3 regions of the Leuconostoc aquikimchii genome follow, and region 3 is predicted to be linked to each of the others. Evidence: a T-box and tRNA genes for the amino acid it is inferred to sense, from the RefSeq annotation. Region 3 holds a T-box; the other regions hold tRNA genes.
The links. A T-box is a leader RNA that pairs with one kind of tRNA and senses whether it is charged. The one in region 3 lies ahead of thrS (threonine--tRNA ligase), so its partner is inferred to be a tRNA-Thr.
Positions count from the first base shown of each region.

Region 1 (11,175 bases), 870 kb from region 3:
ATCTTCTTTTTTAAAAGTTACCCTAATTATATCAAAAAAGCTTATCATTGATGAAGCGTCTCAAAAAAGTTAGACAAAACGAACAAACTTGAATTATTTTTATTCATCTGTTTAGCCACCGTCGAACACACGTTTTTAGTTATAAAAATCATTGTAATCTATCATACCATTTATCTGTTTTATTCTAGCAAAAACGCGATAACTAGGACATACCAAATTGTCCTAGTTATCGCGTTAAGTTCAAGATAACAACCTTTTATTTTCTTATTTTTGACGTTTTTGCATCACAAAGTACAGCGGTAACCCTGCAAGTGTTGCCACAACACCAATCATTGCTAATTGGAAAGCCGTCAACAATGTCATCACAAGAATAAAAATGCCACCTACAATGGCAATCATTGGTACAACTGGGTACAATGGCACACGGTAAGGCCGTGCTAACTCGGGCTCTTGTCGTCTTAATTTAATAACCGCAATAAAGACTAACGTATAAAATACCCAAATAACAAAAATTAACATATTGGTTAATGTATTAAATCCGCCAACAAACATTAAAGCAGTGGCTAAGACTAATTGTAAAATGCCAGCGATATAAGGTACTTGAAAGCGATTTAGTTTAACTAACTGTTGTGAAAATGGCAGACTCTTTTTTAACGCCATGGCATAGGGTAATCGCATGCCAGTCATTGTATAACCATTCAAGGTACCATAAATGGAGATTAAAATACCTACGGTCACGATTTTACCACCAAAGCCACCAAATATATGTTGCGCAGCATCCATAGCTGTATTTTCATTGCCTTGGATTGCGTGCAAGGGTAGCGTGTGTAAGAAAACATAATTTACCAGTAAATAAACAATCATAATACCAAGTAAACCACCGGCAATCGCACGTGGTAAATCACGTGTTGGATTTTTCATCTCACCGGCAATATTACCAACATGAATCCAACCATCATAGGCATACATTGTAGCCAGCAAACCAGCACCCAAAGCAGGCGCCCAGCCATGAACTTCGTGACCAGGGACCACAGGAAATAGTGTGACATCAACGCCACCAGGTTGCAATAAACCAAAAATAATAATTAAAGCTAACGGAACTAATTTAAAAAGTAAGGTGATTGCTTGAAAGTGACCCGCTATTTTTGATCCCAACATATTAATTAAAAAGACTGAAATCAATGCAGCAATCCCCGAAGGAACGACAGTTGCATACCCCCAATGAAACAAGTTAGCTATCTGTGTGCCAAAAATTATCCCTGTGGCACCAATACTAGCAGGAAAATAAATAATAACTTGTGCCCAACCTAACAAATAACTAGCTAATTTGCCATAAGCACGCTCGATATAGACAAGCATACCACCTGTCTGTGGCAACGCCGCAGCAAGTTCAGCACCAGTTAGCCCAGCAGCTAAACTAATTATGCCACCTAATAGCCATACAAGCAACGACATACTCGTTGAGCCTGTCGCTTCTGCGACAGTTGACGACTTGTAAAACACACCTGCGCCAATTACCGTGCCCATCACGGTTGAAATCGCAGGAATTAACGTCATCGTGCGATTAAGATTTTGATTCGTCCCCATGTTTACCTCTTTAAATGCAATTAATAATACTCCTTCAATAATAACAGTTTGTGTGCTGTAAGGAAATCACTTTGCCAATTTTTAAGTATACCAAGCGTTAAAATTGAAAGGCATTAATACACCAACTAACAGTATCTTGACACCAACTAACAGTATCTTGACACCAACTTTTTTTGATGATATTCTATTCTGAGATAGTAATAAATACTGACACGATTTAAATTGTGTTTGCGTTATCCTGCAATAGTGGATGTAGACTGGGCGTTGTCAATGCGACGCCCTCTTTTTTATACCATTTTTTACAAAATTAAAAGAAAGCGTGCTTATTTCTCATGACAAAAATTCAGCAGCGTGCCTTAGGGCTTTTGGTTGGGTCACAACTCTTGATTATGCTCGGTATTGGCTTAATTATTCCAGTTGAACCTTATATTAAAGAAGATATGTCGCTTACAGCAACTGATATGGGTATCATGGCAGCGTTATTTGCTGCTGTCCAATTTATTGCCTCGCCAATCATCGGCCGTTTTTCTGATAAATTTGCCCGCATACCGCTGATTGCCGCTGGTCTACTCCTTTTTGCCGTTTCAGAAGGGCTATTTGCATTCGGTATCGGTCATTCCCTATTGCAGTTAAACGTCGCACGTGCCTTAGGTGGCTTAGCGGCCGCATTGTCGATGCCTGCCATCACTGCATTAGCATCAAACATGACAACGAGTGAAAATCGAGCACGCGTGATTGGTTGGTTATCGGCTTCATTTAGTGGTGGTATTATTTTGGGCCCCGGTATCGGTGGTGTCTTAGCTAACATTGATCATACTTTGCCGTTTTTTGGGTCTGCTATTTTAGGTTTGCTTGCTTTTATTGTTTTTATTGTGTTTATGCCTGACGAAAAAAAAATTCGTATCACACAAAGTGCAACGCAGCATAATAACGTCAAATTAACCGGTCAGTTTTGGTCTGTCGCACTAATCATGTTACTCCTTATGATTCTCGTGGCTTCATTCGGATTAGCAGCATTTGAAAACATGTTTAGTCTCTATTTTCACGATGTGCGTGGTTTTAATTTAACTGAAATTGCTTGGTTTTTGGTTGTTAATGGCTTCTTATCATTAATCATTCAAGTTGTTTTTTTTGAAAAAATGGTGCGTTATATCGGTGAATTAATGGTCATTCGTATCAGCTTCATATCAGGATTTCTAGCCATTATTTGGATTCTATTGTCGCAAAGTAAATGGGAAGTCTTTGTCGCCACGCTGATCGCCTTCGTTGGTTTTGATATCTTACGGCCAGCAATCACAACGCTATTATCACATGTAAATGACGAACGACAAGGCCTAATTAATGGTTTGAACATGTCCCTAACTAGTGTTGGTAATATCATTGGTCCAGTGTTAGGTGGTGTTCTCTTAGATATTGGCAGTAACTTGCCTTACATGTTTGTAGCAGTTATTTTAGCGATTGCCAGTATGCTGACGTTTACCGTTCGGTTTAAGGGTTGATTCTAATTTCATCAAAAAAGCATCTTTTACAAGATGCTTTTTATTCAACCAATTTTTTTCTATTCAATGTCGGCGGCACAACCTTATGATCCGTTTTGGTCATCGCTTTAATGTACTTAATAAACGTATCTGTGTCTGTGCCAATTGCACCAACTATCTTAGTATCTTTGAATGCATAAAAATTATCACCAGCACCATGCAAGAAGTCGTTAATCACAACACGATAAGTTTGATTATCTGAAACTAATTGCCCTTTACTGTCCCAGATGTCTTTAGCAGTATAGGATTGATCACCTTTTTTTGTGTAACTATAAGTTAAACCGGCTATTTGCAAATAATAATGTTGATTTTCATCATATTGTTCATTCAGCGCTTGTCGGATTTGAGCACCTGTCATGTCAACGACCTGCAAAATATTGCCAAATGGCTGAACCGCTATTGCTGAGCCCCATGTAATGGCTTTATTAGATTTAACAACCAAGTCTGATCTGACACCACCAGTGTTTGTAAAGGCAAAATCTGGTTTTAAATCCGCCTTTTGTGCCTCATATAACTGTGCATCAGCAACCATCTCACCTGCTTGGTTTTCCATACTTGCACTATTATGCAATCGACCAGTAATTGTTTCCGCTTTACCTGCGTAACCAATCACATTGTTAACCTTGCTTTTCACGAGTTTATCAGCATTTTTTACAATTGAAACAACTTTTTTATCAGCTTTAGTTTCACTATCATCTTTTTGCGATAATACTGGGTAAACATGGGTTGATACTTTGGTAAATTTACCCGTTTTAGCACTGATATAAGCCCAACTATCATCATATGCTTTTCCTGTATAGACCGCTTGTACCACATGTGTTTGGCCAACTTTCGCATTGGCATATTGATGCGAATGTGCTGCGATATACAAGCCAACGTTATTATTTGGCTCAATTTTATTGAGCTTTTGTAAAATATCTACTGTGGGACCACTAGTTATCTTGTCTTTACTTTGAACACCTGTATGGCCAACAACTACGACAGCATTAACACCTTTGCTGCGTAAAATATTGTCATATTTTGCAATCGTCTCGGCTTCATCAAGCACCTGATAATCTTTATAATTTTTATATAATGTCAAACTGGGCAACGTTGACGTCTCTAAACCAATAATCCCAATTTTTGCTGTTTTATTCTTTTGTTTCACTGTCTTAATAACGTAAGGCTTATAACCATAAGGTATTTTCTGAGTTTTTTTATTGATAACATTGGCAACTACCATATCAATGCCCGACGAATAGTGTGTATATTTTTTAACCAAGGAATCTGCTTGGCTACTGGGTTTTTCGCCAGTTAATATACGATTAAATTCTGGCAATCCTTGATCAAATTCATGGTTTCCCAATGTCCCAATTTTAAATTTCATTGATTTTAGCACATGCATTGTTGATTCATGTGCTAGTAAAGATGAGTTTGCCGGTGCAGCTCCCACCATATCACCCGCTTCAATGCGTAAACTATTATTAGATTGCGTTACTTTTTTAAAGTGTGACTCTGCTTGATTTAAATAAGACGCCAAACGCCCAACTGTTCCTGCATCGTCATACGTTTTTGTGCCAATATCTACAGATCCTGTTGTTTCTAATCCACCATGTAAATCGTTAATACCTAGAAACTGTACTGCAATATTTTTACTGTGACTTGGATCAGCTTTCTGGTAATCAGGTTCCAAACTAGGCTTACTGTAATTGTCAGTATTGTTCGTAACTGGCACATCAGCATAAACAACCGAGTTACTTGTTACGATAAGGCCACATAAAACCAGCGGGGCTAAAACAGATAAAAATTTTAATCTCATAATCATTCTCCCTCATATAAGTGGTTTTAGTATATCATTTCACATAGTCTCCGCCCAATTATAATTTGATTAAAAAAGAAACAATATTCATTAAAACAGCCCCATCGTTCGTTTATTTAAATGAGTTGTTATTTTATATTTTTCATAACATCGTCACTAAGACATTCCGAAAAAATATTTATTGTTAACTTTTCATTCATCATTTATTAACAAACGATTCAGTTAAACAACGATATTAAATACTTTAAAAAGCGAACGTTATTATTTTTTTATTAAATTTAAACATCAAAGTTCGGATTATACTGAATTATTTAAAATTTTGGTATAATAAAACCCCTGGTATTAGATTATTAGTCCAATTCCAAAGGCTCACGTCAATATACTATTTTTAAACTTAGGCACGTACGACAACATTCATTGCGCTTGGTGTATGCCAGCCAAGCGCATAATCATTACTATTCACATAATGCCATGTGCTCGTTGAGACGAAATATTCTCTTTGTGAATAAGCATAAGGATCTGAAATTAAGAACTTCCCATTATCATATCCAACAATAGTCATGACATGGAATGAGCGACCTAATTGCCAGTAATAATCACCCCAAGTCACCACGGGGTTACCGCTGAGTACTTCACTAATAACATCATTAGTCGTGGCACCTGTCATATCACTAATACCCGTATCAAATCGACGCATACTTGAAGCCAGCTTAGAAGCAAACACTGTTTCTGTTAATGAGCTACCCCAACCGCTAGGATTACCATAAAAGCCAGTGGCTGGTGTCTTATCGTAGCCATAACCAGTAGCATGATATATTTGTGGTAAACTATAATGTTTATTCTTATTAGAAAGCGCTATTTGAAGCGCAGTGGCTTCACAACCTTCTGGATAACCTTGGTTTAATTGAGAATACCAAGTATGTTTTAATGTGACACGATCAACGTCACCATCCTTATTAACATGATACGCATTCATTTTATTATCATTAAAATTACGGTTACGATATTGCTTGTAGTCATTGCCATAATACTCTAACCCAAGTTGACTATATTTTCTAAAGCCCTTAACAGCATCGCCATTGGTACCTAGATAATAATAGGTATTGCCTGTTTTGGCATAGCTATTACGCAATTGATTATAATCATTACCATAATACTCCAATTTACCGTTGCCATAATAACGCGTCCCTTTTACTGCGTCACCATTGGCACCAAAGAAATAAATTGTCTTTGCATTTGTACGGGTATAGTTGTTACGAACTTGTTTAAAATCTTGTCCATAATACTCTAAGCCCTGATCATATTTTCTAAGCCCTGTATAGGCGTGCCCATCAAACAAGTCAAAAAACATATATGTATTACCGGAGTTCAGATACCCGTAGTGCATTTTACCAGTATTATCATAATAAACAGTTTTCTTTGCTAATTTTGTTAAACCATTAGATTGATTACCTTGGTTATCAAAATTATACCAACTATTGTCAATCTTTTTTTCACCTGTAACTTGAACATCATTTTGGTAATACTTTGTTTTACCATTTTCTGTCACAAATCCATTTTTAGGTTTTGCTGTCATAGATGTTGTCGTTTTATCAGTTTTTGGCTGTTCTGAACTAGCAGTTGCAACTGGTTTGTTTACCAACTGGTCAGATTTAGAAGTCGTTTGGTCACTATTTTCGTTCGATTGGCTTGTGGTTTTTGATGTATCCTGATTAGTAGCAATTTGCTTATCTATAGCTATTGATTTTTCTGTTGCGCTAGATGAGCTACTTGAATTAGCTACTGTTCCCTCTGTTAAATTGGACGATTGTACATGCTCACTTGTCGTTGAAGTGCCGGCAACTGGTTCAGATTTTTCACTTTGAATAGCAGAAACTTGACTCGCACTATCTGAACTTGCACTACTCATTTGTGTCTCTTGCTGACCTTTGATTGTATCAGCAGTCACTTTTTGCGGATTTGTTAAAAAACTAGCCATTGCCAGCGCTGTGACAGTTGTTATACAAACAACTTTCCCCAACTTTAAAAAATCATATTGCTGTGTTTCATTCCTCATATTTTCTCCCTAAAATTATGTGTCATTTAACTCACTTTATTATACCAAAAAAGTAATAAATAGCAATATAATTTTAACTAGGTGATTGGATTAATAACCTGAAAACAAAAAAAGTAAACCACTCAAGGTTTACTTCGATAACATAATATTATTAATGCCGACGAGAGGAATCGAACCTCCGACCCCAGGTTTACGATACCCGTGCTCTACCAACTGAGCTACATCGGCAAATAATGTAATCAACTCCGACTGCCGGGCTCGAACCGGCGACAACCTGATTAACAGTCAGGTGCTCTACCAACTGAGCTAAGTCGGAATAATTGCTTAACACAACTATTTAATTATGCCAGTTTCATTCTTATTTGTCAATACTTTTCAAGGCACAAAAAAAGCAAACCTTATTAGATTTGCTTCTCATAAAACTCCGACTGTCGGGCTCGAACCGACGACAACCTGATTAACAGTCAAGTGCTCTACCAACTGAGCTAAGTCGGAATAATTGCTTAACACAACTAAGTTATTATATCTAATAACTACCGTTGATGTCAAGCTTTTTTTGATAATTACTTATATTTAATTAACGCATCGTTGGAAATAACAAGACGTCACGGATCGTATCAGAATCAGTCAATAGCATAACCAAACGATCAATACCAATGCCTAAACCACCCGTTGGTGGCATACCATATTCCAAAGCCTCAATGAAGTCTTCATCAATATTTTCAGCTTCATCATTACCATTTTCACGTTCAGCAACTTGTGCTTCAAAACGCGCACGCTGATCAATCGGATCGTTTAATTCCGTGAAGGCATTGCCATACTCGCTACCCATAATGAACAACTCAAAACGATCGGTAAAGCGTGAATCCTCAGCATTTTTCTTTGCTAAAGGTGACACATCAACTGGATGGCCATAAACGAACACTGGTTGAATCAAAGTATCTTCAACAAATTCTTCAAAGAATGCATTGATAATATGACCAACACCCCAATACTTTTCGTACTTAACATGCTTCTCATCAGCTAGCTTTTGCACTGCTTCGATAGACATTTCTTGCCAAAAATCAATGCCAGTCTGTTCTTTGATCAAATCAACCATGTGCTTGCGCGCAAACTTTACCCCAAGATTAATTTCTGTGCCTTGATAAGTCACCTTGAGATCATCAGAAACCACTGCTGCAGCGGCCTTGAAAATTCCTTCTGTCTCATCCATAACATCAGTAAAATCCATATAGGCGGCATAAGTTTCCATTGTTGTAAACTCTGGGTTATGCTTAGGATCCATCCCCTCATTACGGAAGATGCGCCCCATTTCATAAACACGTTCAAAACCACCAACAACTAAACGCTTCAAATATAATTCAGTTGCAATGCGCATATACATATCAATGTTTAACGCATTGTGATGGGTAATAAACGGACGTGCCGCAGCGCCACCCGCTTCAGTTTGTAAAATAGGCGTCTCGACTTCCATAAAGTCTTGTGAATCCATATAACCACGAATAGCTGAAATTATTTTTGAACGTAATTGGAATTTTTTGAACGAGTCTTCATTCGCAATTAAGTCCAAATAACGTTTGCGGTAACGGGTTTCAACATCAGCAATACCGTGAAACTTATCAGGCATTGGCCGTAAAGCCTTTGTTAAATGGGTCAATTTTGTGGCCAAAATTGTCAATTCGCCTGCTTCCGTTTTCATAACGATGCCTTTTATGCCAAGGAAATCGCCCAAATCAGCACGCTTAATAATTGGATAATTTTCACCTAAATCATCACGCTTAGCATACATTTGAATTTTACCAGAAACATCTCTGAAATCAGCAAAAATAACCTTTCCAGCACCACGCTTGGCAATCATACGACCAGCAATAATAACTTCATGTTGGGCTGTTTCAAGTTCCTCAAGACTGCTATTATCATATAAGTCATGCAATTCTTGCGCTTTTGCTGTACGTTCAAATCGTTTACCAAATGGATCCAAATGTAAATCATCAACAATTGTCGCTAATTTTTGACGTCGTGCCATCATTTGATCATTAAGGGCTTTTTCTTCTACCATGTTTTTAAAGTACTCGCTACATCGTTAAACTCACCATGTATGCAAGTACATTTCCTCCAGTTTATTCCGGTGTCTAGTCGCCGGTTTTAAAAGTTCTCACTAACAATTACTATACCAAAAAATGGGCTTAACCTCAAAGGGTCAGTCAGCGTTATTCGCATTAATTTCCAAAATAACATCGTGCAATTCTTCAGGTGTGAAAAAGTAACGTTTACCTGAAAACTTTCCAACGATTTCAGCGCCATTATCTTCGTCAATCATAGCCTGAATTTCCGTCGCTGGTAAGGTTGTTAACATGTCTCGATAGGCATCTTTTGTTGGCTCTGCTGCTAAACCAACACCAGCAACTTGCAAAATTTCAACGTCACCTTCTCCAAAAATCGCTTCCAATATTTCCAAAGGCGTGTACCCTGCGATCAGCATGTCTGACAAAGGTTTCATATTTTTTAAGTCTGATTCCAGTTGATCAATTGCCTCATCGGTTGCACCAGGCAATGCCTGCACTAGAAAACCACCAGCAGCTTCAACTGTATCATCAGCGTTCATATAAACAGAAACACCAACAACTGATGGAATTTGTTCTGATTGTGCTAAATAGTACGTGAAATCGTCTCCAATCTCACCAGATACCAGCTGACTTTGCCCAATATAAGGGTTTGAATAAGGTGCAAATTTAGTAACTTGCAAGAAACCATTGGTTCCTACTGCTTGCGCAACATCTAATTGGTCATTATCATCAAAAATAGGTGCCAACTTGTCGTTTGTCACATAGCCGCGCACGCTGCCTTTAGAATCCGCTTCAACAACTAAGTTGCCAATTGGTCCACGGCCATTAATTTGGATTGACATGCGCTCTTCACCCTTAAGAACAGATTGTGCGGTCAAACTAGTCGCTAACAAGCCACGTCCCAATATAATAGATGCTAAACGAGAGGTTTCATGTATTGCGGCAGCTTCGCGTACAAGATTTGTACCATTTAAGGCATAGGCGCGGAAATATTTATTTTTAGTTATTGTTTTAATAAATTGATCTGCCATTTTTTTCTTTCTTTTTGGATATCATCGATTATTTAAAATAAAAAAGTTGACGCTACCGTCAACTCTTATTTTACTTATTTTCATCAGTTTTGTCATTTTTTGACTTATCATCTGATTGATCTGTTTCTGAATGATCATCATCTTCCGACTCATCATGATGTTCAAAACGTGCTTCTGCTTCGGAATCCTTAGCATCAACAGCTGCTTTTGCTTCATCAAATGATTTTGCTGTTGCCAACTCATCATCATCTTGAATATCTTTACGGGTAAATTGACCTGTTTCATAGATATCTTTGATTTGCTTTTCGTCTAACGTCTCGACTTCAAGCAAAGCCTCAGCAATAGCAATGAGCTTATCTTTATGCTCTGAAATAATCTTTGTAGCATCATCGAAAGCCTCTTTAGACAAACGACGAACTTCTTCATCAATCAAGCGTGCTGTTTCTTCAGAGTAAGAACGATTACCAGCTTGTTCAGCATAACCAACACTCGCATTACCTTCTAACTGTACCATGCCTAATTTATCTGACATACCAAAGGCAGTCACCATTTGACGTGTCAAGCCAGTTGCCTGCTGGAAATCATTTGAGGCGCCTGAACTTGCTTCATGAAACATAAACAATTCAGATGCACGGCCACCCATTAATCCTGCCAATTGCTCTTTGGCCTCTGAATATCGTAGATTATAACGATCCGTCTTAGGTGTCATCAAAGCATAACCACCTATACGACCACGCGGTACAATTGTTACTTTACGAACAATTGACGCTTCAGAACGAATAAGTCCCACCAGCGCATGGCCTGCTTCATGATACGCTGTTGTGCGTCGTTCAATTTCAGACATACCACGATTTGTTTTAGCTGGTCCTTGGAAAATACGATCTTCAGCTTCATCAATATCTGAAGCATCAACTTTTTTCTTGTTACGACGAGCGGCAAGTAAGGCTGCTTCATTTAACAAGTTTTCCAGATCAGCACCTACATATCCTGGGGTTTGCTGTGCAACAGCTTTCAAATCAACGTTATCAGCTAATGGCTTGTTTTTGGCGTGCACATTAAGTATGGCTTCACGCCCCTTAACATCCGGCGCACCAATCAA
Region 1 covers NZ_JBFPER010000001.1:1,628,011-1,639,185, forward strand. The annotation lists gene AB3K24_RS07965 (APC family permease) at 265-1,587, opposite strand; gene AB3K24_RS07970 (MFS transporter) at 1,920-3,086, shown strand; gene AB3K24_RS07975 (bifunctional metallophosphatase/5'-nucleotidase) at 3,127-4,923, opposite strand; gene AB3K24_RS07980 (C39 family peptidase) at 5,318-6,979, opposite strand; tRNA gene AB3K24_RS07985 (tRNA-Thr) at 7,135-7,207, opposite strand; tRNA gene AB3K24_RS07990 (tRNA-Asn) at 7,223-7,295, opposite strand; tRNA gene AB3K24_RS07995 (tRNA-Asn) at 7,402-7,474, opposite strand; gene lysS (lysine--tRNA ligase) at 7,557-9,038, opposite strand; gene hslO (Hsp33 family molecular chaperone HslO) at 9,180-10,076, opposite strand; gene ftsH (ATP-dependent zinc metalloprotease FtsH) at 10,147-11,175, opposite strand, start outside.
Region 1: it has a tRNA-Thr gene. The T-box ahead of thrS (threonine--tRNA ligase) is inferred to sense a tRNA for this amino acid. The anticodon was not compared.

Region 2 (11,175 bases), 440 kb from region 3:
TAAAAAACTCAGTGTCGGTATGTACAAACGCAGCAGTCACGATCTTGTTGACTTACCTGTTGTCCACACACAAGATCCTGTGACGATGAAAGTTATGCGAACGATTCGTGAGTTGCTTGATAAGCTTTCAGTTTCAATTTATAATGAAGATAAAAATCATGGCACAGTTAAAACCATCGTCGTTCGTGTGTCACATACAACCGGTGAAGTCCAGCTCACCTTTGTCACAAATACTGATGGATTCCCTGGTGATACTGCTTTGATTACAGCTATTAACCAAGCTCTACCCGAAGTAACAGGTATTTTCCAAAACTTCAATCCTGGTCGCACGAGTCTTGTTTGGGGTGAAGAAACAATTAAATTGTGGGGGAAAGATTACATTGAAGAAACAATTATGGGGAAAACTTTCCAACTTTCCCCTCGCGCCTTCATGCAACTCAATCCTATACAGATGGCCGTAGTCTATAAAGAAGCACTAGCTGCGCTTGATTTGACACATGCTGACAAACTAGTCGATGCCTACGCTGGTGTTGGTACAATTGGTTTAAGTTTAGCTGATAAAGTTGGCGAAGTTCGTGGTATGGAAATTATTCCTGAAGCAGTTGACGATGCGAACATCAATGCTAAAATTAACCACATTGAAAATGCTAAATATGAAAGCGGTACAGCAGAAGAGCTATTTCCAAAATGGCAAGCTGAAGGTTGGTTAGCTGATGCACTGGTTGTTGATCCACCACGTACTGGACTTGACACTGCTTTACGTCGCGAAATTTTGCGGACAATGCCGGAAAAATTTGTTTACATCTCATGTAACGCGTCAACATTGGCTCGTGACTTAGTTGACCTAACAAAAGCCTATAAAGTCGATTATATTCAAAGCATTGATATGTTCCCACAGACAGCACGATGGGAAGGCGTTGTGAAGTTAACACGACGTGATTAATCATTAAAAAATAAGCAAGAACTGCGTTTAAAAACGCAGTTCTTGCTTATTTTTTAATGACTTTTATCTTGCTTTTTAATTTTTTTCAGCGCTATAAAATTTAATAAGTAAAATAATAATAGTAAAGCCATTGTTATACCAGCTATCAAATATCGGCCATCTTTCGTATGAAGTAACAAATCATTTAACTTAGGTAGTCGTGTCACAATTCCCATAACCCCCGCACCAACCAAAAAGATAACAAATGGCCAAATAAATGTTTTATCTTTTTGACGAATGAAAAAATATAGTCCTACTATTAATGTTAACAAAATAATAACAATACCCAATCCACCATCTATCCACAAATGCAGTGGCGTTTTTAAAAACATGTTCATCAAAAATATGGGTGCGCTAATAACACTAACAGCTAGCCAAACCACAAAATACTGCAAATATTTATTTTTCAGTGTGGTATTGACTTGATATATTGTTCGGCCAAGATATTTAAAACCAATCAAAATCACAACATATAGATAGCTACCTGAAATAACTAACATACCAATATCAATGGGCTTCTCTGCAATCATTAAAGATGGTAAAAAACAAACACCAATATAAGTTAATAAAAGATAAAAACCTACTTTAATAATTTCCAAAATATGACGTGGCATTTCAGACAATATTTCATCAGCAATGACTTTAGGTTCTTTGCCAAAATAATCTGCTGCTGAAACATCATCATTTTGCGCTTCCAAAATGTCCTGTAGTATACTTAATAATTGCGTTTCTATTTTGTATTCGTCACGTGCGAAACCTTCGATTCTAATATACAATAATAAATTTTCATAAAATACTTTATTCTCTGCATTCAAATTTTCACGTAACAAATTATTCGATTCAATCATTTCTTTTGTTTTCATTATTTTCCCCCTCGTCAATCAATTGATTAACTGCTCCCTCTAAAAAATGCCATTCATTAATAAAATCTTTTTTAGCTTGTATACCTGCGACTGTTGTAAAATAATATTTACGGTCGGGACCTGCCAGTGAAGGTTTCATTTTCCCTTCAATTAATCCGCGCTTTTCCATTGTTGTTAATAAAGGATATATTGTCCCTTTCGGTATATCAGACAAGCCATATTGATTGATTTGCTTACTAATACCATACCCATAGTCTGGTTTTTTTTCTAAAATAATTAGCATCACACCTTGTAAAATACCTTTAAGCATTTGACTAGAAGTATTTGATTTCATTTTTATTCCTTCTTACTAATATGTTTAGCATACTAGTATTATAAACCATACTGCACTAGTTTGTAAAGCCAACTAGTGCAATAAAAAAAGTAGCGACAATATTGTCGCTACTTTTTACCTGATGCCGACTAGCGGATTCGAACCGTTGACCCCCTCATTACTAGTGAGATGCTCTACCAACTGAGCTAAGTCGGCAACTCCAAGTACTCAAGTATGCCTAAGTCATACTAGATACCCCAGAGAATACTAATTCTCTTATACGGGTGACAGGAATCGAACCTGCACGCCTTGCGGCACTGGAACCTAAATCCAGCGCGTCTGCCAGTTCCGCCACACCCGCATTGTTGTTTACGCAACTATATTAGTTTACTTGAAAAATGCTCGTACGTCAACACCCAATTTCATATTCTTTTTTAATTGGTAGCCGCGCGTTAGCAAATCAAACATCCTATCATTACGTATCAACACTGCCACGCTCATGGTGATTGTTTGACACTGTGGATAATCTCGCACAGAACAGTACACAGGAACTATTAAATATTAAAAATGTCAAAATTCAATTTTTCTAAAAAACTATTCTTGCCGTAACTCTTTGTTTTTGGTCAGTGCAACAAGTTCCAAAACAAAAGAAATAATCACTCTTAAGACTGCATATACTGGCACAATTACAATCATACCAACAATTCCCCACAAATTACCAGCAACCATTAATAACAGCATAATTGTCAGGGGATGAATCGCCAATGATTTGCCGATGACATTAGGATAAATAAAGTTCCCATCAAGCTGCTGAACAATTGTCATCACAATAAAGACAAACAACATCTGCTTCCAAGATTGGGTACTAGCCACGATTAAAGCTGGTACCACCCCAATCCAAGGACCGATATATGGCACAATATTTGTAATACCAGCCACGACCGCAAGTAACCAAGCATAGGGTTGTCCAATAATCATATACCCAATAGCCATCGTAATACCAACAAACAACATTTCAATGGCTTGACCCGAAATATATTTTTCTATGGTGTTGTCCATTTTTGTAGTCAATTCGGAAATTTTTTGTGCATGTCGATTTGGAAAGATCTTTTTGATGGCAGGCACCAAACGCTCGCCATCACTTAACATGTAAAATAATACAACCGGAATGGTCACAAGGTTAATTGTTACTGACGTTATTGTGGCGACAACTGTCCCTAGCGTCCCAGCTGTAATTGTTAAAAAGGATGCAGCATATTTACTAACTTCTGCTCTAATTTGATCCGCATTAACAGACAAATTCAAATTTTCAAACCATCGACTATTGACAGTTTCCGACGTAAATCGTTGCACATCTTGCACAAAACTCGGCATAGCCGTAATCAAATTCGTTATTTCACGGATCAATGTTGGCACCAAACCAACTAACGCCGCCGCAATAATTGCTAAAAATAAAACAAACGTGATAATAACCGCTAATTGATGTGGCATGTGTCTACCGAAAACTGTTATTTTTTTTATTAATTTCAAGATTGGTTTTAACACGTAGTACAGGAATCCTGCAACAAGTAACGGCACAAATACTGTTGAAACAAAAACGTTAATCGGTCGCATCAAAAAATCAAATCCAGATACGATCAAAATCAAAACAGCTAACGCCAGTAATTCTAGTGTCCAAAAAAATAATTTTTTTAATTTCATATTGGGAAACATTATTGGAACGCCTCCAGCGCTTTAAGTAATTTATGTTGTACAGTAGGTAAAGATAATCTTTGCCAGTCATCTGGTGATAAGTATTGTTGATTTGGCATGAGATCAACATCTTGTTTCACTAACCATATCTCCCAACGCCGATGCGTAAACACATGAATAATTGGTTTAATATTAAGTTGCTGACCTTCAATATCGTCAATACTATTAATTTCAATTAGCGGAAACGTCCAAAAACCAGCTAATAAACCAGTGTCTGGCCTTTTTTCAAATAATAATTTGTCATTACTTTCAGATATAGTGGCCATATACATCTGTTTTATTGGCTTTTGTTTTTTAGTTTTAACTGGATATTTTGCTTCCACATCGTCCCGAAAGGCAGCATTAAATTCTCGCACTGGTGAATTCTGACTATCCGGATTTTTAGCTGTCATAAAACTTGATCCTAGATCCATAATCGCTTGATTAAAATCTCCAGGACGTGATATATCGACAATTGGCGCAATAGCATCATAAAAAATTTTACGTGATTTCGTGTTAGCGATGTCAGCATCAATTTTAAGTAATCGACTAAATACACGATAAGCATTACCATCAACCGCAGGCACCACCTCACCAAAACTAATTGATGCAATAGCCGCCGACGTGTAGGGTCCCACGCCCGGTAATTCCTGTAAATCATCCGCGCTTTCAGGCCAATGACCATGTAACTCATCCACAATAAATCGCGCTGCTTTTTGTAGATTACGGGCGCGAGAATAATATCCTAACCCTTCCCATAGCTTTAACACTTGCGCCTCTGGCGCATAGGCTAAGTCCTGAACCGTTGGCAAATCAGACATAAATCGCTCATAATAAGGCAAAACTGTATCAACCTGTGTTTGCTGCAACATAATTTCAGAGACCAGCACGCGATAAGGTTCATGATTCAGACGCCAAGGTAAGGTCGCACGTCCCTCTTGATCATACCAATCAAGTAACGTGCGACGAAAATCTTTAATTGTTTGTTCAGACCATATTTCCATATATCTATTGTACCTTAAATTTGTAAAATTTTAGAAACACTTATTTTTTTAAAACATTGATTTTTGAACCTATATAACGTATAATAAGATCTTGTATGTAAAAACATTTGAAAAAGGAGTACCCATCATGGCATTAAAGAAGCCGCTTAATTCATTCGCCCGTGCTCGCAAGGTCGGACACAACTCAGCTAAGAAGCAACGTCAAACGGCTATTGCCAAGTTGCAACAATGGGCAAAAGGTAAGTCAGAAGAATTACCTGTAACAAAGTAATTTGACTTAACTAAAACCAGTATTTTTACTGGTTTTTTGTTTACACTTTTTATTATATTACGATTAATCCTATGTTATAATCATTTAAAAGAAAGGTTGAACGACATTTGAATATATCAAAAAAACAAAAATCGATTCTTACCATTCTAGTTATCGGTACATTTCTGGGGTTTTTAAATCAAACGCTCATGAATGTTGCCTTACCTAGTATTATGCGCGACTTTCACATTGGCCCAGGATTAGGCCAATGGATAACCAACGGTTATATGCTAGTTAATGGTGTCATGGTACCACTGACGGCGTTTCTAATCCAACGTCTCACCACACGCAAACTATATCTTACAGCTGTTGGCCTGTTTGCAATTGGTACCCTCATAGCTGGTTTTGCGCCAAATTTCACCATTTTAATTACTGGGCGCATGATTCAAGCCATGGGTGCCGGTGTCTTCGGTCCACTAATGAACGTTGTTGTGATGAATCTTTTTGCGCCTGACAAACGTGGTGGTGCGATGGGATTAATTGGTTTAGCCTTAAACTTCGCACCAGCACTTGGGCCATCATTATCCGGACTTATCGTCACAAACCTATCTTGGCGTTTCCTGTTTTTCATTGTCGCGCCATTAATTATTGCTGACTTCATACTCGCTTATTTTCTATTACAAAATATCGGTGAACAAAAAAAGCTTAAATTTGATTTTCTTGGTGTTGTGCTATCCAGTATTGGGCTTGGCTCATTGCTTTACGGTTTTTCAAACGCTGGCGCAACACCATGGTCTGAATTTACAGTCTGGGGATTTATTATTATTGGCTTAATTGTGACAGCCTTGTTCGTTTGGCGACAATTTTCAACCGAGACACCGCTACTCAATATGGCCGTTTTGAAGCATCGTGAATTTGTCATTGCCATGTCAATTAATATTATTTTAATGATTGCTATGTATGGTGGTGCAATGATGCTACCACTCTATATGCAAACAATTCGTGGCGCTTCAGCTTTTATTTCGGGACTCGTACTATTCCCAGGTGCGTTAGTCACCGCGTTTTTGTCCCCATGGAGCGGTCGTTTATATGATCAATATGGTGTAAAATATCTCACGCTATTCGGTATCGTAATCACAGCTATCGGGACAATTATTTTAGCCTCACTATCACTCAATACACCACTCTGGTTTGCCGTTGTTGGTCAATTTATACGCCAACTTGGTTTAGTCTTAGTCTTAATGCCCATTCAAACCGAAGCCTTTAACGCTCTACCTTTGTCACTTATGCCTGATGGATCAGCGATGTTCACGACAGTTCGTCAAATTGCCGCTTCATTTGGTACAGCAGCATTAGTCACTATCATGACACGATCAGCTCTGAGTTACGGTAAGACGCATGCCAGCACGCTTGATGTACTCATCCAGTTACATGGTATCAAAGTTACTTTTCTAACCGCAGCCGCAATCATGCTGATTGGTGCGGCGTTATCCCTCTTATTTAAAAACAGAGCCCCAAGCGATTTTGTATAAAATCAAAAACACATTGCGCGCAGTAAGTTCAAAAAAGAAGCGACATTGTTGTAAACTGACATTGCACTTATGCAATACTAGTTCACACTTGTCGCTTCTTTTTAACTATGCTTTATAATACAAAACTCAAATATCTACTGCCGCCCAATGATTAATCGGCCCAAACTGGTGCCCCACTGCAATGCCAATTTCAATGGCCGCTTTTGTCACATCATGTCCAATTCTAATAGCTGTTGCTACATCGGTGCCTTTAGCTATTTCTGCTGCAATTGTAGCACTTAGCGTGTCCCCTGTGCCATTAATGTGTGTCGTGTCAAAGTACCGATGACGCAACCAAAAATCACTGCCATCTGCTAATAACACATAATCAGCCACTTCAGATTGGTTTTCTTGATTATGCCAACCTTTAATGACGACATTTTTAACCCCTAATTTTTGAATATCGCGTGCTGCTTCACGTTGATCAGCCTCTGAATTAATTGTTCGTCCAGTCAGCAGTTGTGCTTCAAAAAAATTAGGTGTCGCCACTTCAGCCAATGGTAATAACTCAGTTTTCAACGCCTGAAAAGCATTATCAGCTAAAAGCTGCGCACCATGTTTCGTTGTGATCACCGGATCAACAACTAATGGTCCAAAATCATAAGTTTTATAGGCAGTAACCACCGTCGCAATTAAATCAGCATCTGAAAGCATACCTGTTTTACTGGCCCGAACTTGAAAATCATCTGCTAAAACCTCAAATTGCTTTTCAATAAACGGTAAAGGTAATGTTTCAGACGCATGAATACCATATGAATTGCCAGCCACCGCAGCAACAAGCACACTCATTCCGTATGTTTTCCGAATAAAAAATGTATGTAAATCAGCTTGCATTCCGGCCGATCCATCTGAATCAGACCCAGCAATCGTTAAAACTTGTGGAAATTCATTCATATCACACACCCTCTTTTAGATAATTATAATTTACTATATTATATGTCACCTCTCGTTTATTAGCTAGATAATTCAATATTTATTTTATTAGTTTCTTATTTGTGATAAGGCGAACCCTGTTGAATCATAAACGCACGATAAATTTGTTCAATCAAAACGAGTCGCATCAATTGATGCGGCAATGTTAGCAAACCAAAACTCATTTTCATATTAGCGCGTTGTTTAATCATTGGATCAAGCCCCAATGAACCACCAATAATAAACGTAATATCAGAATAACCAGTAACCATCACATCAGCGATTTTTTTAGCAAACGCTTCCGAAGATAGTTGCTTGCCTTCAATTGCTAATACAATAACAAAATCACGTGGTCCAATTTTCTCGGCAATACGGCTGCCTTCTTTAGCCATAATTTGTTGATTTTGTGTCAAACTAGCCTTTTCTGGTGTCTTTTCATCAGTTAATTCAATGATGTCTGTTTTAGCAAAACGTGATAAGCGCTTGGTATATTCTGCAATACCATCCTTAAGATATGTCTCTTTCAACTTACCAACTGTGATCAATTTAATATTCATATTACCCTCTATCTTTAAACTTTCTTAATATAACGGCCCCTCATGCAAACGTTTGTATCTTAAAAGTTATCCACAATTATCCACACGAACAATCAAGCATTAACAGGTACACACCCTTATTATATCAGGCATCATCATGTTCGTATATTTTTTATCCACAGTTTTTGATTAAATTAGCACAAATTGTGGATAACTTTTATAACCCCGTTTGAGGCTATTCGCGTAAATTTTGCGCGCTTAATCGTGACTTATCCACAATTTTCCACTTTTTTATCCACAGCTGTGGATAAGCACATGTGTTCCCCTGACGATACCCGCTATTTTAAAGGTTTGCGTTGCTGTTTAACGCCAAATTAGCACTGTTTAATGTCTTAACTCGTTATGTTTGCACCTAAATACGTATAATCTAGCAATTATTGGCATCCAACGAAAAAAATTATGTCATTTTCTATCAAAATACCCCTATTTAATATTATTTTATCTTTTTTGTTCATTTTTCCACAATTTATAGTCACTTATCCACATATTATTGGTTATTATAATTAGTTATCAACATTTTCATGCAAGTTTTCAACATTTCATGAAAACGCTTATTTTAATACTTTTGTCAATATAAGGTAAAGAAAAAGCTAACGCCTTGCGTTAGCTTTCTAATTTTTGTGTTAATTTTACTGTAACTGTTTTCTTATCTTTCTGATGATAATATGTAATGGTCACAGTATCATTCAAATTATGTTTATACAACTCTTCACGCAGATCAGCTTGGCCAGTCACTTTTTTACCGCCAATCTCAGTTATGACATCATATTTCTTCAATCCAGCCTTATCTGCTGGCCCATTTGGCGTTGTACTCATGATAACAACACCGCCATTAACAGATGTAGGTATCTTCAAAAGGTTTTTTTGATCATCAACTGTCACTGCAGAAAGCTCCACAAGGCCAATACCAATGGCTGGACGCGTTACTTTACCATCTTTGACCAATTTATTGACAATATCGACAACTTGATCAGACGGAATGGCAAAACCCATACCTTCAACACTAGTACCTGATGCTGACGATGATAATTTCATCGAATTAATACCAACAACCTGTCCTTCAAAATTAACCAGTGGTCCGCCAGAATTACCAGGATTAATTGCCGCATCAGTTTGAATAACAGTTGATCCACCATAATTTTGACCATCCTCTGAGGTTGACGCCACTAATCGCTTCTTAGCAGAAATAATGCCCTCAGTAACAGACGATGCATATTCAGACCCAAGTGGTGATCCAATCGCTAATACTTTTTGGCCAACTTGTATCTGACTAGAATCACCAAAATCTGCTGTTGTCGTAACGACCTTCGGATCTATTTTAAGTACTGCCAAATCAGTCATGGCATCCTTACCCACCAGTGTTGCCGTGACTTTTTTGCCATCATGCAGCATAACCTGTATCTGAGCCGCGCCATTAACAACGTGATTATTTGTGACAATATAAGCAGCATCTCCTGCTTTTTTATAGATGACACCGGAACCTTCTGATGATTCTTGATAATTATTTGTACCAGTCTGTGAAAAATTAAGTACTGATACAACTGCATTTGAAACTTTACTATAAGCGGTTGTTGCCGTCGCATTAGTTGGGATCGTTGTTTTTTTAGTCGCTTTAGTCTGAACTTTTTGTGTTGTAGATTGTAGACTCTCAACACCTCTTTGCCCATATAAAACAGCCCCACCACCAATAACACCGGCGATTGCAGCTGTTACTATTATTTTTGTTACTGATTGTTGCGCCATACTTTTAGCCACCCATCAATTGAATTATAGTTATTATATACAACAAAAATTAATATTAGATTAAATTACTCCGATAAATTATCGCCCGTAAAGGCATTAATTTTCAAAACATATTTTTCATTACCACTATAAGCTTCAAATGCCCAGACAGGTAGAAAAATATCATAGCCATTAACCGTTAAGGTTCTGTCATAAGACAAGTACCCCTTGGACAAACGATCCCCACTGCCAATTTCATTGTAACGATATAACGCAATAATCGCATCTTCTTCCGTTATCGTAGCACGCGCATCACGCAGTTTTTCAATGTTAACTAACTGTCGCTTAGTAAAGCCAGTCAACCGACCTGATTTATTATACTGAAAAGTCATAATACCGCTATCAGCAAGTACTGGTAACCCCTCAATACGTTGTGAATATACCCGATCTGAATTCGTTTTGTCTGCCGTTAATACAGGGTTATATCGATAACCTGCACTATAAGCAGCAAGTACTGTTTCACTTGCATTGGTCCCAATCTTTTTTGAGATATCTTGTTTAAATTTGGCAACCACAGTAGTTGAATGGTTACCGGAAGTAATGTCTATATTAGAAGGTAACGACATTTCATGCCTATCCCCATGTTGCGCAGCAACGTAACCACTATAGTGAACGGCCGTACCAAATTTTGGTAATTGAATTTTTTGCTTTTTCATCTCTGAAATAATGTTGGTATTTGCATCTGTCACTTGTTCTTGTGGTACTTGTCCGGAACGCCACCAATTGAGTAAAAATATATCTAACAAAAAAAACAAAATTAACATTAATATTTTAATGCGTTTAAATTGCATATTTTCCTCCTAGATTTTAGAACCGGACATACTTTTAACGCGTTTTTAAATACGAAGACACACTTTGCCAACCTGTGTGAGTTTCAATCATCCACGTTGGTTCCATATTCACTGCGGCCTGACTATCCTTATCAAGCCGCCATTCATACCCCGGCGTGATAAAATCATAATCTTTTTCTTGTACACCAGCGTCAGTCAATTGCTTAATTACCTCTGTTGTTGATGGCAATACCACGTCAGGTTGACTATTGGGTACAGGGACGCCAATTTCATTCAATGAATACGTGCTTGTCAGGTTACCATGTTTATCCATAGTCATATGAACGGCACCAATTTCAGATTGAAAATAAACAGGAAAACCCTCGACATAGGTTCGAAAA
Region 2 covers NZ_JBFPER010000001.1:311,487-322,661, reverse strand. The annotation lists gene rlmD (23S rRNA (uracil(1939)-C(5))-methyltransferase RlmD) at 1-943, shown strand, start outside; gene AB3K24_RS01635 (DUF1129 domain-containing protein) at 997-1,845, opposite strand; gene AB3K24_RS01630 (PadR family transcriptional regulator) at 1,823-2,179, opposite strand; tRNA gene AB3K24_RS01625 (tRNA-Thr) at 2,302-2,374, opposite strand; tRNA gene AB3K24_RS01620 (tRNA-Leu) at 2,438-2,519, opposite strand; gene AB3K24_RS01615 (AI-2E family transporter) at 2,753-3,871, opposite strand; gene mutY (A/G-specific adenine glycosylase) at 3,871-4,893, opposite strand; gene AB3K24_RS01605 (hypothetical protein) at 5,021-5,164, shown strand; gene AB3K24_RS01600 (MDR family MFS transporter) at 5,272-6,675, shown strand; gene thiD (bifunctional hydroxymethylpyrimidine kinase/phosphomethylpyrimidine kinase) at 6,802-7,608, opposite strand; gene rlmH (23S rRNA (pseudouridine(1915)-N(3))-methyltransferase RlmH) at 7,704-8,183, opposite strand; gene AB3K24_RS01585 (S1C family serine protease) at 8,826-9,965, opposite strand; gene yycI (two-component system regulatory protein YycI) at 10,031-10,795, opposite strand; gene yycH (two-component system activity regulator YycH) at 10,830-11,175, opposite strand, start outside.
Region 2: it has a tRNA-Thr gene. The T-box ahead of thrS (threonine--tRNA ligase) is inferred to sense a tRNA for this amino acid. The anticodon was not compared.

Region 3 (11,175 bases):
ATCAGTCACAGCAATATCAGCTAACATTTTACGGTTCAATTCAACACCCGCAAGTGTCAAACCATGCATCAACTTAGAGTATGACAAACCATTCATACGGGCTGCTGCGTTAATACGAGCAATCCATAACTTACGGAAGTTACGCTTTGTGTTTTTGCGATCACGGTATGCATACAAATATGATTTCCATACTTGTTGCTTAGCAACTTTGAAATTAATACGACGTTGGCCACGGTAACCCTTGGCTAACTTAACCATCTTCTTACGACGTGCGCGTGAAACTGTACCACCCTTAACTCGCATGGGTAATTCCTCCTAGAATTCTAAAAAATAAATTACTGGATTTGACATCCAAAATATAGATAGATGAACTATCGCAACGCGAATTAGATGTTTGACAGCATCTTTGCGTATGTTTTAACAGTTGTTGAATCCATCATGCGTGTACCACGCAATTGACGACGTTGCTTCTTTGTCTTACCGTGGAAACGGTGTGAAGTATAGGCTGAAGCTGACTTCAAACCACCGTTGGCTGTCTTCTTAAAGCGCTTTGCTGATGCGCGGTGTGTCTTCATCTTTGGCATGTGACTCATTCTCCTACTGTGTGATTTTTTTGTTTAAACTTGCAATTAAGCAACTAAACCTTTAATTACTTGGCATCTCTAGGTGCTAAGACCAAAAACATCTGGCGACCGTCCATCTTGGCACGTTGCTCAACCTTGGCAATGTCGTTAAGCTCTGTGGCCATACGGTCTAATACTTGACGTCCAATGTCTTGGTGTGTAATCATGCGACCACGAAAACGCAAATTCAACTTTACCTTGTTCCCTTGTCCAAGGAACTTGATAGCAGCTTTTTTACGTGTTTCGAAATCACCCGAATCAATCACCGGTGACATACGAACTTCTTTAACTTGAACGATTTTTTGGTTTTTGCGTTGTTCTTTTTGTTTCTTTTGTGCTTCGAACTTGGCTTTTCCCCAATCCATGATTTTGGCCACTGGTGGTTCAGCGTTAGCTTGTACCAGTACCAAATCTTGGTTTGAATCGTTAGCAATTTGTTGTGCGTCTCGCGTAGACATTTCTGTTTGCTTACCCTCATGAATAAGCAGTACGCGAGATGCGCGAATATTATCGTTGATTAAATCAACTTGTCTTGGTTGACGTGCTATTGTCAGGCACCTCCAAATTTATTTTGTGAATCAAGAAGAAAAGTGGATAAAGAACTTAATCTTCACCCACTTCAACACTTGCAATCCATTCGGATAACTGTATCTGCCAAGCAATTTTATCACTTGGCGAGAAGCGGGTGCTTCTACTTGTTCAACATATATAATATTACCGCATTATTTTATAACTGTCAAGCTTGTGTATCACTTATTTTAATCAATCGCAAACCATAATGATAAATAACCAGTATTGCAAATTATGCCCCTGAAAACAATATCACAAAGGTTATCATATGATAACCTACCGAAGATAAAACGTTGTCAACTACAGTACTAAACTGCGTAAAAACATCCCATGAATTCAGTCGCATATATCGGCCAAGATAAATACCAAATGCAGATACCACTGATACAACTGCTGTCACACTAAAGTAAACCACATGCACATGTTGTTTAAAAATTGCATGCGTAACGATTTCTAAACTCAAAATTCCAAGGCCAACACCGATAAAAATACCCGTTGCTAATACCGCATAATTAAAGTATTGTGTCGCTTGATTCAAGTTTGTACCAATAGCATATAGATGGATAAAGTCTGTCATCATATACATCGTATTTGGGAAAAATAACAACCATAATACAAGAAAAACAGACTTAATCATTTTAAAATGTGTCGTTGCCACAATCACTGCAAAATCAAAAGGCAGTAACGATAGAAAAACATTCCAGTTTAAAAATGTAAAATGTGTGGGTGTTACATAAACAAACACAAAAAATAAAAAAACCATGACATGGACAATTGTTATATTTAAAACTTTATCACGCATATATTATTCCCCTTTGGCAATATTTATAGTGTATCATATCAAATAAAAACTGTTCAATCTTTTAAATTGAACAGTCACTGGTGTTACCGTATTGCTGTTTTTGGTTGTCGCCATGAAATCACGCCAAACACGACTAACCAAATCGTGGAACCAATAGCCGGTATACGCGACTCTGGATTGAAAAATAACGTAATAAATACAAAGCTAAAGAATATTATCGCAAGTGGTACTAGTGTTTTAGGTGCAATAACCAAAAAGCCATCTTGCATATAATCATTGGATTTACGGTAATTCATATAGGCTATTAACGTTAAGACATAAATCATCAAAAATAAGTCCGTTGAGGCACTTGTCACAAAGCTGAATGCATTCGTAATAGCCGGTATAACAGAAATGACTGCCGAAAAGGCTATCATCAAAGATGTAAATAAGACTGCATTAATTGGTAATTGCGTTTTAGACATTTTCCTAAATGGTTGTAAAAAACGCGCTTTTGATTGAAATGCTAACGCATAAAAATTACGACTTGCACTAAATAATACTGAATTCAATGCCGAAGCAGCACTTGTTAAAACAACAAAGTTAACCACTGCTGCCGCCCATTTAATCCCCACTAATTGAAAAACCATAACAAAGGGACTTTGATCAGCAGGAATTTTTTGCCAAGGATAAATTGTCATAATAATAAACAATGCGCCTAAGTAGAAAAATAATATACGCCAAGGTATTTGATTAATGGCTTTCGGCAACACATCACGCGGATTATCTGTTTCTGCCGCTGTCATCCCTATAAATTCCATACCGACAAAGGCAAACATAACCATTTGAAAAGCATTAATAAAATTACCAAACCCATTTGGGAAAAAGGCAAAATGATTAAAAACATTGCTAAATGCTACATCACCCACAGGTGTTTTAAAGCCCGTTAATGCCATCATGATACCTGTAACAATCAAAGCTAAGATAGCAATGATTTTAATCATTGAAAACCAAAATTCTGTTTCACCATATAATGCCACAGCAACTAAATTAACACATGTCAGTATAATCAACATAGTGATTTGAATCAGCCAGCCAGGTAACCCTGGCAACCAATATTGCACATATTTTGCCACTGCTGTTAATTCTGCCATACCCATAAACACGACGGTCAGCCAATACGACCATCGAGCAAAAAAGCCTGCGCGATTGCCGATATACCTCGTAATAAACGTGATAAACGTATGTTGCTTTGGATCAGCGTATAACAATTCACCAATTGCGCGCATCATGACAAACATGAACAAACCAACAATCAGGTATACCAATAAAATAACCGGTCCAGCATAATGAATTGAATTACCAGCACCCATGAAGAGTCCTGTCCCAATCGTGCCGCCAATAGCAATTAATTGCACATGACGATTCTGTAAACCATGTTTTGGCGGTTTATTACCGTCTTCCGTTGTTTCTGCCATAAAAATATTTATCCCCCTGTTTCAAACACGTACATCAGTCCGTATGTACAAAACATCTAACAAATGATTAATTAGATGTTTCATTAAGTTAATTAGTTTACTTCTGCTGTGCGAGAATACCGTGCAACATCTGCTAAAATAGCCAATTGAAAATCATTAAATGACATCGTTTCTGTCTTTTCTTCACCATATTGACGTACCGTGACAGTCTGACCATCAACTTCTGAATCACCTAATACTAACGTATATGGCACCTTATTCTTTTGTGCTTCACGAATCAAGTAACCCATCTTCGCTTCTTTTGTTTCTACGTTAGCACGCAACCCAGCAGCTTGCAATTTCTTCTGAATACTAGCAGCATACTCACCATGTGCACCAAGGTTAACTGGAATGATTTGCACTTGTAATGGTGCCAACCAGGTTGGAAAAGCACCCTTGTACATTTCAATCAAGTACGCCGTGAAACGTTCCATTGTCCCGACAATGCCTCGATGTAACATGACTGGCCGATGATTATCTTGCCCATCTGCACCAATATATGTCAAATCAAAACGTTCAGGTAGCAAAAAGTCTAGCTGAATTGTTGACATCGTTTCTTCATTACCCAAAGCTGTTTTCGTCTGCACATCCAGTTTTGGACCATAGAAAGCAGCTTCACCCTCAGCTTCGTAATAGTCCAATTCAAGATCATCCATTGCACGTTTGAGCTGCGCTTGTGACTTTTCCCACATTTCATCATCATCAAAATACTTTTCGGTATTTTTAGGATCACGATATGATAATCGGAAACGATAATCAGTAATATCAAAATCACGATAAACGGACATCATCATTGTTAGAATTGACTTAAATTCTTCTTCCAACTTCTCTGGTTCAACGAATGTATGGCCATCATTCAACGTCATTTCACGGACACGTGACAAGCCAGTTAAGGCGCCCGACTTTTCATAACGATGCATCATGCCAAGTTCAGCAATACGAATTGGTAATTCACGATACGACCGTGGCTTGTGCTTAAAGACCATGATATGTGACGGACAGTTCATAGGACGTAACTCTAAGAATTCGCCATCTCCCATATCCATTGGTGGGAACATATCTTCACGATAGTGATCCCAATGACCTGATGTTTTATATAAATTCAAATTAGATAATACAGGCGTGTAGACATGTTGATAGCCATTTTCTAATTCTTTGTCTATAATATAACGTTCAACTTGACGACGGATGGTTGCCCCATTTGGCAACCATACTGGCAAACCTGAACCAACTTCTTGGCTCGTGAAGAACAAATCTAAATCACGACCAATTGTACGATGATCACGTTCTTTCGCTTCATCACGCCGCTTAATTTCTGCATCAACCTCAGCTTGCTTCCATTCAGCAATACCATAAATACGTTGCATCATTGGATTTGATGATTTACCACGCCAATAAGCACCAGCAACGGATGTCAACTTGAAATGTTTAATCCAACCAGTTGATGGCACTAAACCACCTTTATCTAACTCAATATGGTCGCCTTGAATTGCTATTGTTATCTTTTCATCAACAGGTAAATCCGTGATTAATTCTATCTTATACGGATCATCTGCAAACATATCTAACGCTTCTTCACGTGTAATTTGGCGTGAAACGATTGGCAAATCTTCTTTGACAATCTTATGCATCATAGTTTCAATTTCAGAAAAATCTTCTACTGAAACTTGGTTCCCTGCGCCATTGTCTGTATCATAATAAAAACCATTATCAATGAATGGCCCTACGCCGAAATGCATATTTGCAAATTTCGGTATCCGCTTCAAGGCCTGTGCCAAAAGATGCGAAGCTGAGTGGCGCAATAATGATAACGCTTCAGAATCACTTGTCGTAATTAACTGAAAATCACCAGATTCTGGGATAATATCGTTTATGCCAACATATTGATCATTTAATTTAGCAGATACTGACTTTTTAGCTAAAGATTTTGAGATGCTTTCAGCGACCTCGATTGGTTTTGTTCCTTCGGGAAAGGCTTTTACTGCCCCATCTGGAAATGTAAGTTTAAGTTCTGACATATTGCTATTCCTTTCAAATTTTGTGCCATTTTTATAGGTTTGAGTTAACAAACGTTGCGTTGATAAAAACAAAAACGTCCCTTTAAGTCTATGCGACTTAAAGGGACGTTTCACCGTGGTACCACCCAAGTTTAACATGCTAACGCATGTTACTTAAATGACAATTAACGGTGTCACCCGGAGGTTTTTCATTACTTACTAAGCCCTCACTCAAAGGTAGTCTCTCATGCACAAATCACCCATTTTCACCAAACATGGGCTCTCTTTATCATTTGTTACACTTAAGTTGTCCTTATCAACGTTACTGAAAATAATTTTAACACTGTTTATGTTTTTACGCAACAGTTACTTTGGCATAGCCATTAATAATACTGTCTTTAGTGCTTCCTTGGCAAGAGCATCATGATCTAAAATACCACTGTCAAATGCCAATTTTAATGCATCATATTGTTCTTGTGTCAGTCCCATAATTTTTTCCTTTTGTAAATGTCATAATTTTATTATAGACTAGCAATTAGAAATTACAAGTCAGTTTTACAAAATAAAAAATATCATTAGAGACCCAAATAGTATTTTGAAAACAATGCTGCACCTATTGCGCCTACAAAAGGTGCAATACCGGGGATAAGCAAGCCATATTGAAAATCAGAGGTGGCACGATTTTTCCAAGGCAAAATTGTATAGGCTAACCGAGGGCCCATGTCTCGAGCCAAATTCATAGCAAACCCCGTCGTGCCACCCATGCCCATACCAACTGCCCATACCAAAAATCCAACTGATAATGGTACCATGCCAGGCACATTTTCAGCGCGCGCTGAGATTGCCATAATACTCGTTAAAAATACAAACGTCGCAAAGGCTTCAACAAAAAAGTTACGCGGTAAATTACGAATTGCCGGTGCTGTTGAAAAAATATTACGCACGATAACAGGATCGATATCTTTTTCTGATAACTTAAATTGATCAGCGTACATCACATAAACAATCAAGGCACCAGCAATACCGCCAAGTACTTCGACAATACTAACTATGAGAAAATATATTAAACTAATTTTTCCAAGCACAAGTTGTGCCATAGCCATAGCCGGATTGATAAAAACATCCCCAAATATAAATAAAACAATTGAAATACCAAACCCCCAGGTCGTAATAGCAAAAATATGCCCTGAACCGTGGTACTTCGTTCGGTTCAAAACTTCATCGGCGTGAACGCCAACACCAAAAATAATCATTAGAGCAGTGCCCATAAATTCGGCCAACAACTGGTGTACCATTTGTAATCTCCTAAGCGGTCGCAAATCTATCAAGAAGTCGCGGTTTTTACTTTTTATTTCTATTCTTTATAGTAAGGCCATAAACCTGTGGTGTAAAGATGTTTTTGCATTTTGTCAACAAACCGTCACATTCGTGCATTATTTCACGAAAATAATAGGTGCAATTCTCTGTAAAGTCTTTATAATTGTAACTATAAAACTGAATCGGAGGAAATGTGTCTAATATACCAAAACGTATACTAGCACAACTCACATTAATTATGAATGCACATGTCGTCTATGCAACAATCACTGGTAATAATGAAGATGTTGCTGATATTATTGTTTCAGCCTTTAACACTGCTGATATCACTGTTAAAAAAACGGAAATATCACAAACTGAAGTTGATGAACTAGAACACACAGACATTGCCGTTGTTGTACCTTATACGTACGATAATGGTTCTTTGCCGGACGAAGGACTTGATTTTTTTGATGACTTAGCCCAAGCTGATTTAAGTGGCGTCGTTTACGGCGTTGCCGGGTCAGGTGATACCTATTATATGAGTGATTTCGGGTTGGCGGTACCAAAATTTGAAGCACAATTTGCTAAAACAAAGGGCATAAAAGGCGCAACTGGCGTTAAAATAAATTTAAGACCTGATGATGCAGACGTTACCAAATTAAACGCATTTGTGACAGCATTGATTCAAAAATCGAAAAAAATTCAAATCAAATAAAAAAACATACCCAGTAAACAGCCTCTAAATGGTCCGTTTTACTGGGTATGTTTTTTAAATATGCCATTAATCTGCTGTTGTATAAACAGCCAAAACATCTTCGTTTTCTTCTAGTTCATCTACTAACTGTTCTAGTTTCTCACGATCTTCATCGGAAATAGTCATCGGATTTTGAGCAATCATTGTTACTTCAGCTTCATCAAAAATATAACCCGACTCCCCCAAAACACCTTCAATAGTTTGAAAATCATTTGGTGCCGTATAAATTTCAAAAACTGCCTCTAGCGTCTGCACGTCTTCTGCACCAGCGTCTAATGCTGCTTCCAAAACTGTATCTTCATCTAACGTTGGAAATGCTTCTCGATCAATTGCCAAATAACCCTGACGATCAAATTGGAATGCCACCGACCCCGATGTCCCCAGTGCACCACCATAATGCTTAAAAGAATTACGAATGCTCGAAACCGTACGATTAATGTTATCAGTTGATGTTTCAACCAACACTGCAACCCCAGCCGTACCGTAACCTTCATAAGTTACTTCTTCGAACTTTTGACCACCTGCACCAGAAGCCTTATCCAACGCACGTTGAATATTTTCTTTCGGCATGTTGGCCGACTTGGCTTTTTCGACAACTAAACGCAATGATGCATTCATATCTGTATCTGCACCGCCAGCTTTTGCTGCAACGTACAGATCATGTGCTAGCTTTTGAAAAATTTTACCACGCTTAGCATCTTGGGCGTTTTTACGTCCTTGTATGTTATGCCATTTACTATGTCCTGACATCCTAACATCTCCTTGAAATTATTATTATGCCTTTAATTCTATCAAAAAAACGCTTACCTTGCCAGTTTTTAAAACAGTCATGGTTACGTCTTTTTTAAGTTAATGATGCGATAGCTATTGCTATGCTTTAATACGTGTTACCACCTGATAATTCTAAGTACAGCATCGCTGAACTGGCAATCAAAGCAGCTAATATATCATCCAAATAAACATTAATGGTATCTGTTTTGTCATTAATAATACCAATCAAACCCGGCTTGAGATCATCTAGTAAGCCATAGTGCACTGTTGCTGCTGCTGAGAACTGTTGTGTAATTGCAATTGCTAATATTTCATCAACATTGTGACCGTTAGCGTCGCGCTGTAAACGTGCTTTAAGCGGTTGCGTATCAGGCATATTTTCTGCCTGTTCGTCTAAATACAGCGCTGTTAGTATAATGTCTGCCACTTCATCTTTATGTAACACACGTAAAATCGCTGTATTTAACAATGTTTCATCAATAGCATCATGATATTTTTCTATTAAAAAAGTACGTGCCCCTTCAACAATATCATCGATGTTGACACCGCGCTGAGATAATTTCGCAATCCCTGCTTCTTGTAATTCCTTCATTATATGATTATCCTCTTAATAGTTTTTATTAACGTAGCGACGAGTTAAAATAACATGCGGAATCTCGTCTAATGCCGTTTTAACATATTCTTGCTGCGCATCACTAAAGCCATTTATCGCGACTAACGTGTATGCATAAGCACCTACCGCACGATTACTTAATTGTTCAATATTAATGTTGTTATCGCCAAAAAATTTTGAAATTTGGCTAATTATATTAGGGACATTCTCATGAATAATACCAACACGATATTTTGTTGTAAACGGTTCATCAATATCAGGATAATTAACCGAATTGATAATATTTCCAGTTGTCAGATACGTATCTAACTGACGTGCTGCCATTAAGGCACTTGTATCTTCTGCTTCAACTGTTGAGCCACCGATATGTGGTGTGATGATGACTTTTGGATGATCAAATAAGGCTTCATCAGCAAAATCTGTAATATAGACGCGTAGGTCATCATTATCTAACGCCGTTTTAGCTGCCAAGTCATTAACAATCCCACTGCGCGACAAATTTAATAAAGCAGCCGTTGGTTTCATAAGTGCGAGACTATCAGCATCAATAAAAAACTTATTTTTTTCGGTTAACGGAATATGCACTGTGATATAATCAGCTTTTTGTAGAACCTCTTGCACATTTTTAGCGTGTACGATATGTCGATCAATTCGCCAAGCAGTGTTAGCATTTAGCCCAGGATCATAACCAATCACATCCATATCTAGAGCTAAAGCAGTATTAGCTACCTTTGACCCGACGTTTCCTAGACCAATAACCCCTAACGTTTTACCAGCTAACTCAGTGCCGCGGTAGCCGCCTTTACTCACCTCTGTACGTAAAGATACATCGCCACCGCGTGTTTCATTTGCAAAACCAATTGCACCAATAACCGGCCGTGCAGCTAAAATCAATGATGCTATAGTTAATTCTTTAACCGCGTTTGCATTACCACCAGGTGTGTTAAATACGACCACACCTCGTTTTGATAAGTCATCTACTGGAATGTTATTAAATCCTGCACCGGCTCTTACAACAGCACGTACACTATCCGCAATCTTTTCATTGTGTAAATTTTGAGATCTCAAAATTATGCCTTTTGGGCTATCGCTGGTATTAATATCATAATCATGTTGCTTTAAATAATCTAATCCTGTAGTACTAATGGCATTATATGTTTTGATAGTTGTCATGCTTGTTGTTCTACTTTCTGCAAAAATGCAATCAACGCATCTACTGCTGACATAGGCTGTGCGTTATATAACGATGCTCTAAAGCCACCAACCGAGCGATGTCCATTAAGATTAAACAGACCAGCTTCAGTTGCTTGCTTAGCAATAACCTTATCTTGTTCAAGATCGCCTGTTGTAAAAACAATATTTGTCAACGAGCGCGCACTTACTTCGACGGGCGCAGTATAAAATTCTGACTGGTCAAGATAAGCATACAGTCGTGCTGCCTTTTCCAAATTACGACGATACATTTCAGTAACGCCACCTTGTTGTATGACCCAATCAAGTACTAAATTTAAGGCGTATATCGCAAAAACAGGTGGTGTATTATACATTGACTGCTTATCAATATGATTTTGATAACGCATCATCGGTCCCACACCAGTTAAATCTTGCTCTGTTAACCATGACTTTTTAATGATCGCAACAGTGACACCCGCTGGACCAAGATTTTTTTGACCGCCAGCAAAAATCGCATCAAAATCTGATACATTATATGGCTCTGCCAAGATATTTGAACTCATATCAGCAACAAGACGTCCGGCTGTTTTAGGCAAGTTGTTTTGATGAAAAGTCGCGCCCTCAATCGTATTGTTGGTCACAATATGCAAATAATCAGCAGATGTCGCATCAAAATTATCCGGCAAAAGTGGCAGTTTTTGATAATGTTTATCTTTTGTACTATTTAGTATCGTCACTTTGTTGCCAAGCTGTTTGGCAGCTTCCGCAGCTTTTTCGGCAAAATTACCTGAATCTAGTAATGCAATGTTATGGTGTTTTGTTGCAAAATTTAATGGGATCATTTCAAACTGTGTCGACCCACCGCCTTGTAAAAAGACAACAGCATACTCATCGGAAATATGCATTAATTCGCGCAATTTCTTTTCAGCACCAGTGATAATCGTTTGAAATTGTTTGGAGCGATGAGATATTTCAATAATACTCATATGTGTGTGTGCGTTTGTTTCAAACGCCTGTGTAATTTGTGTGATGACTTCTTCCGGCATAACACCTGGCCCAGCAGAAAAATTATAAGTT
Region 3 covers NZ_JBFPER010000001.1:755,901-767,075, reverse strand. The annotation lists gene rplT (50S ribosomal protein L20) at 1-303, opposite strand, end outside; gene rpmI (50S ribosomal protein L35) at 387-584, opposite strand; gene infC (translation initiation factor IF-3) at 650-1,189, opposite strand; ribosomal protein L20 leader region at 1,202-1,326, opposite strand; partial or broken gene AB3K24_RS03890 (DUF1361 domain-containing protein) at 1,360-1,995, opposite strand; gene AB3K24_RS03885 (amino acid permease) at 2,079-3,452, opposite strand; gene thrS (threonine--tRNA ligase) at 3,545-5,509, opposite strand; T-box leader at 5,608-5,817, opposite strand; gene AB3K24_RS03875 (hypothetical protein) at 5,855-5,977, opposite strand; gene larD (D/L-lactic acid transporter LarD) at 6,064-6,783, opposite strand; gene AB3K24_RS03865 (flavodoxin domain-containing protein) at 7,044-7,502, shown strand; gene AB3K24_RS03860 (YebC/PmpR family DNA-binding transcriptional regulator) at 7,569-8,291, opposite strand; gene AB3K24_RS03855 (phosphatidylglycerophosphatase A family protein) at 8,419-8,904, opposite strand; gene AB3K24_RS03850 (3-phosphoglycerate dehydrogenase family protein) at 8,920-10,098, opposite strand; gene serC (3-phosphoserine/phosphohydroxythreonine transaminase) at 10,095-11,175, opposite strand, start outside.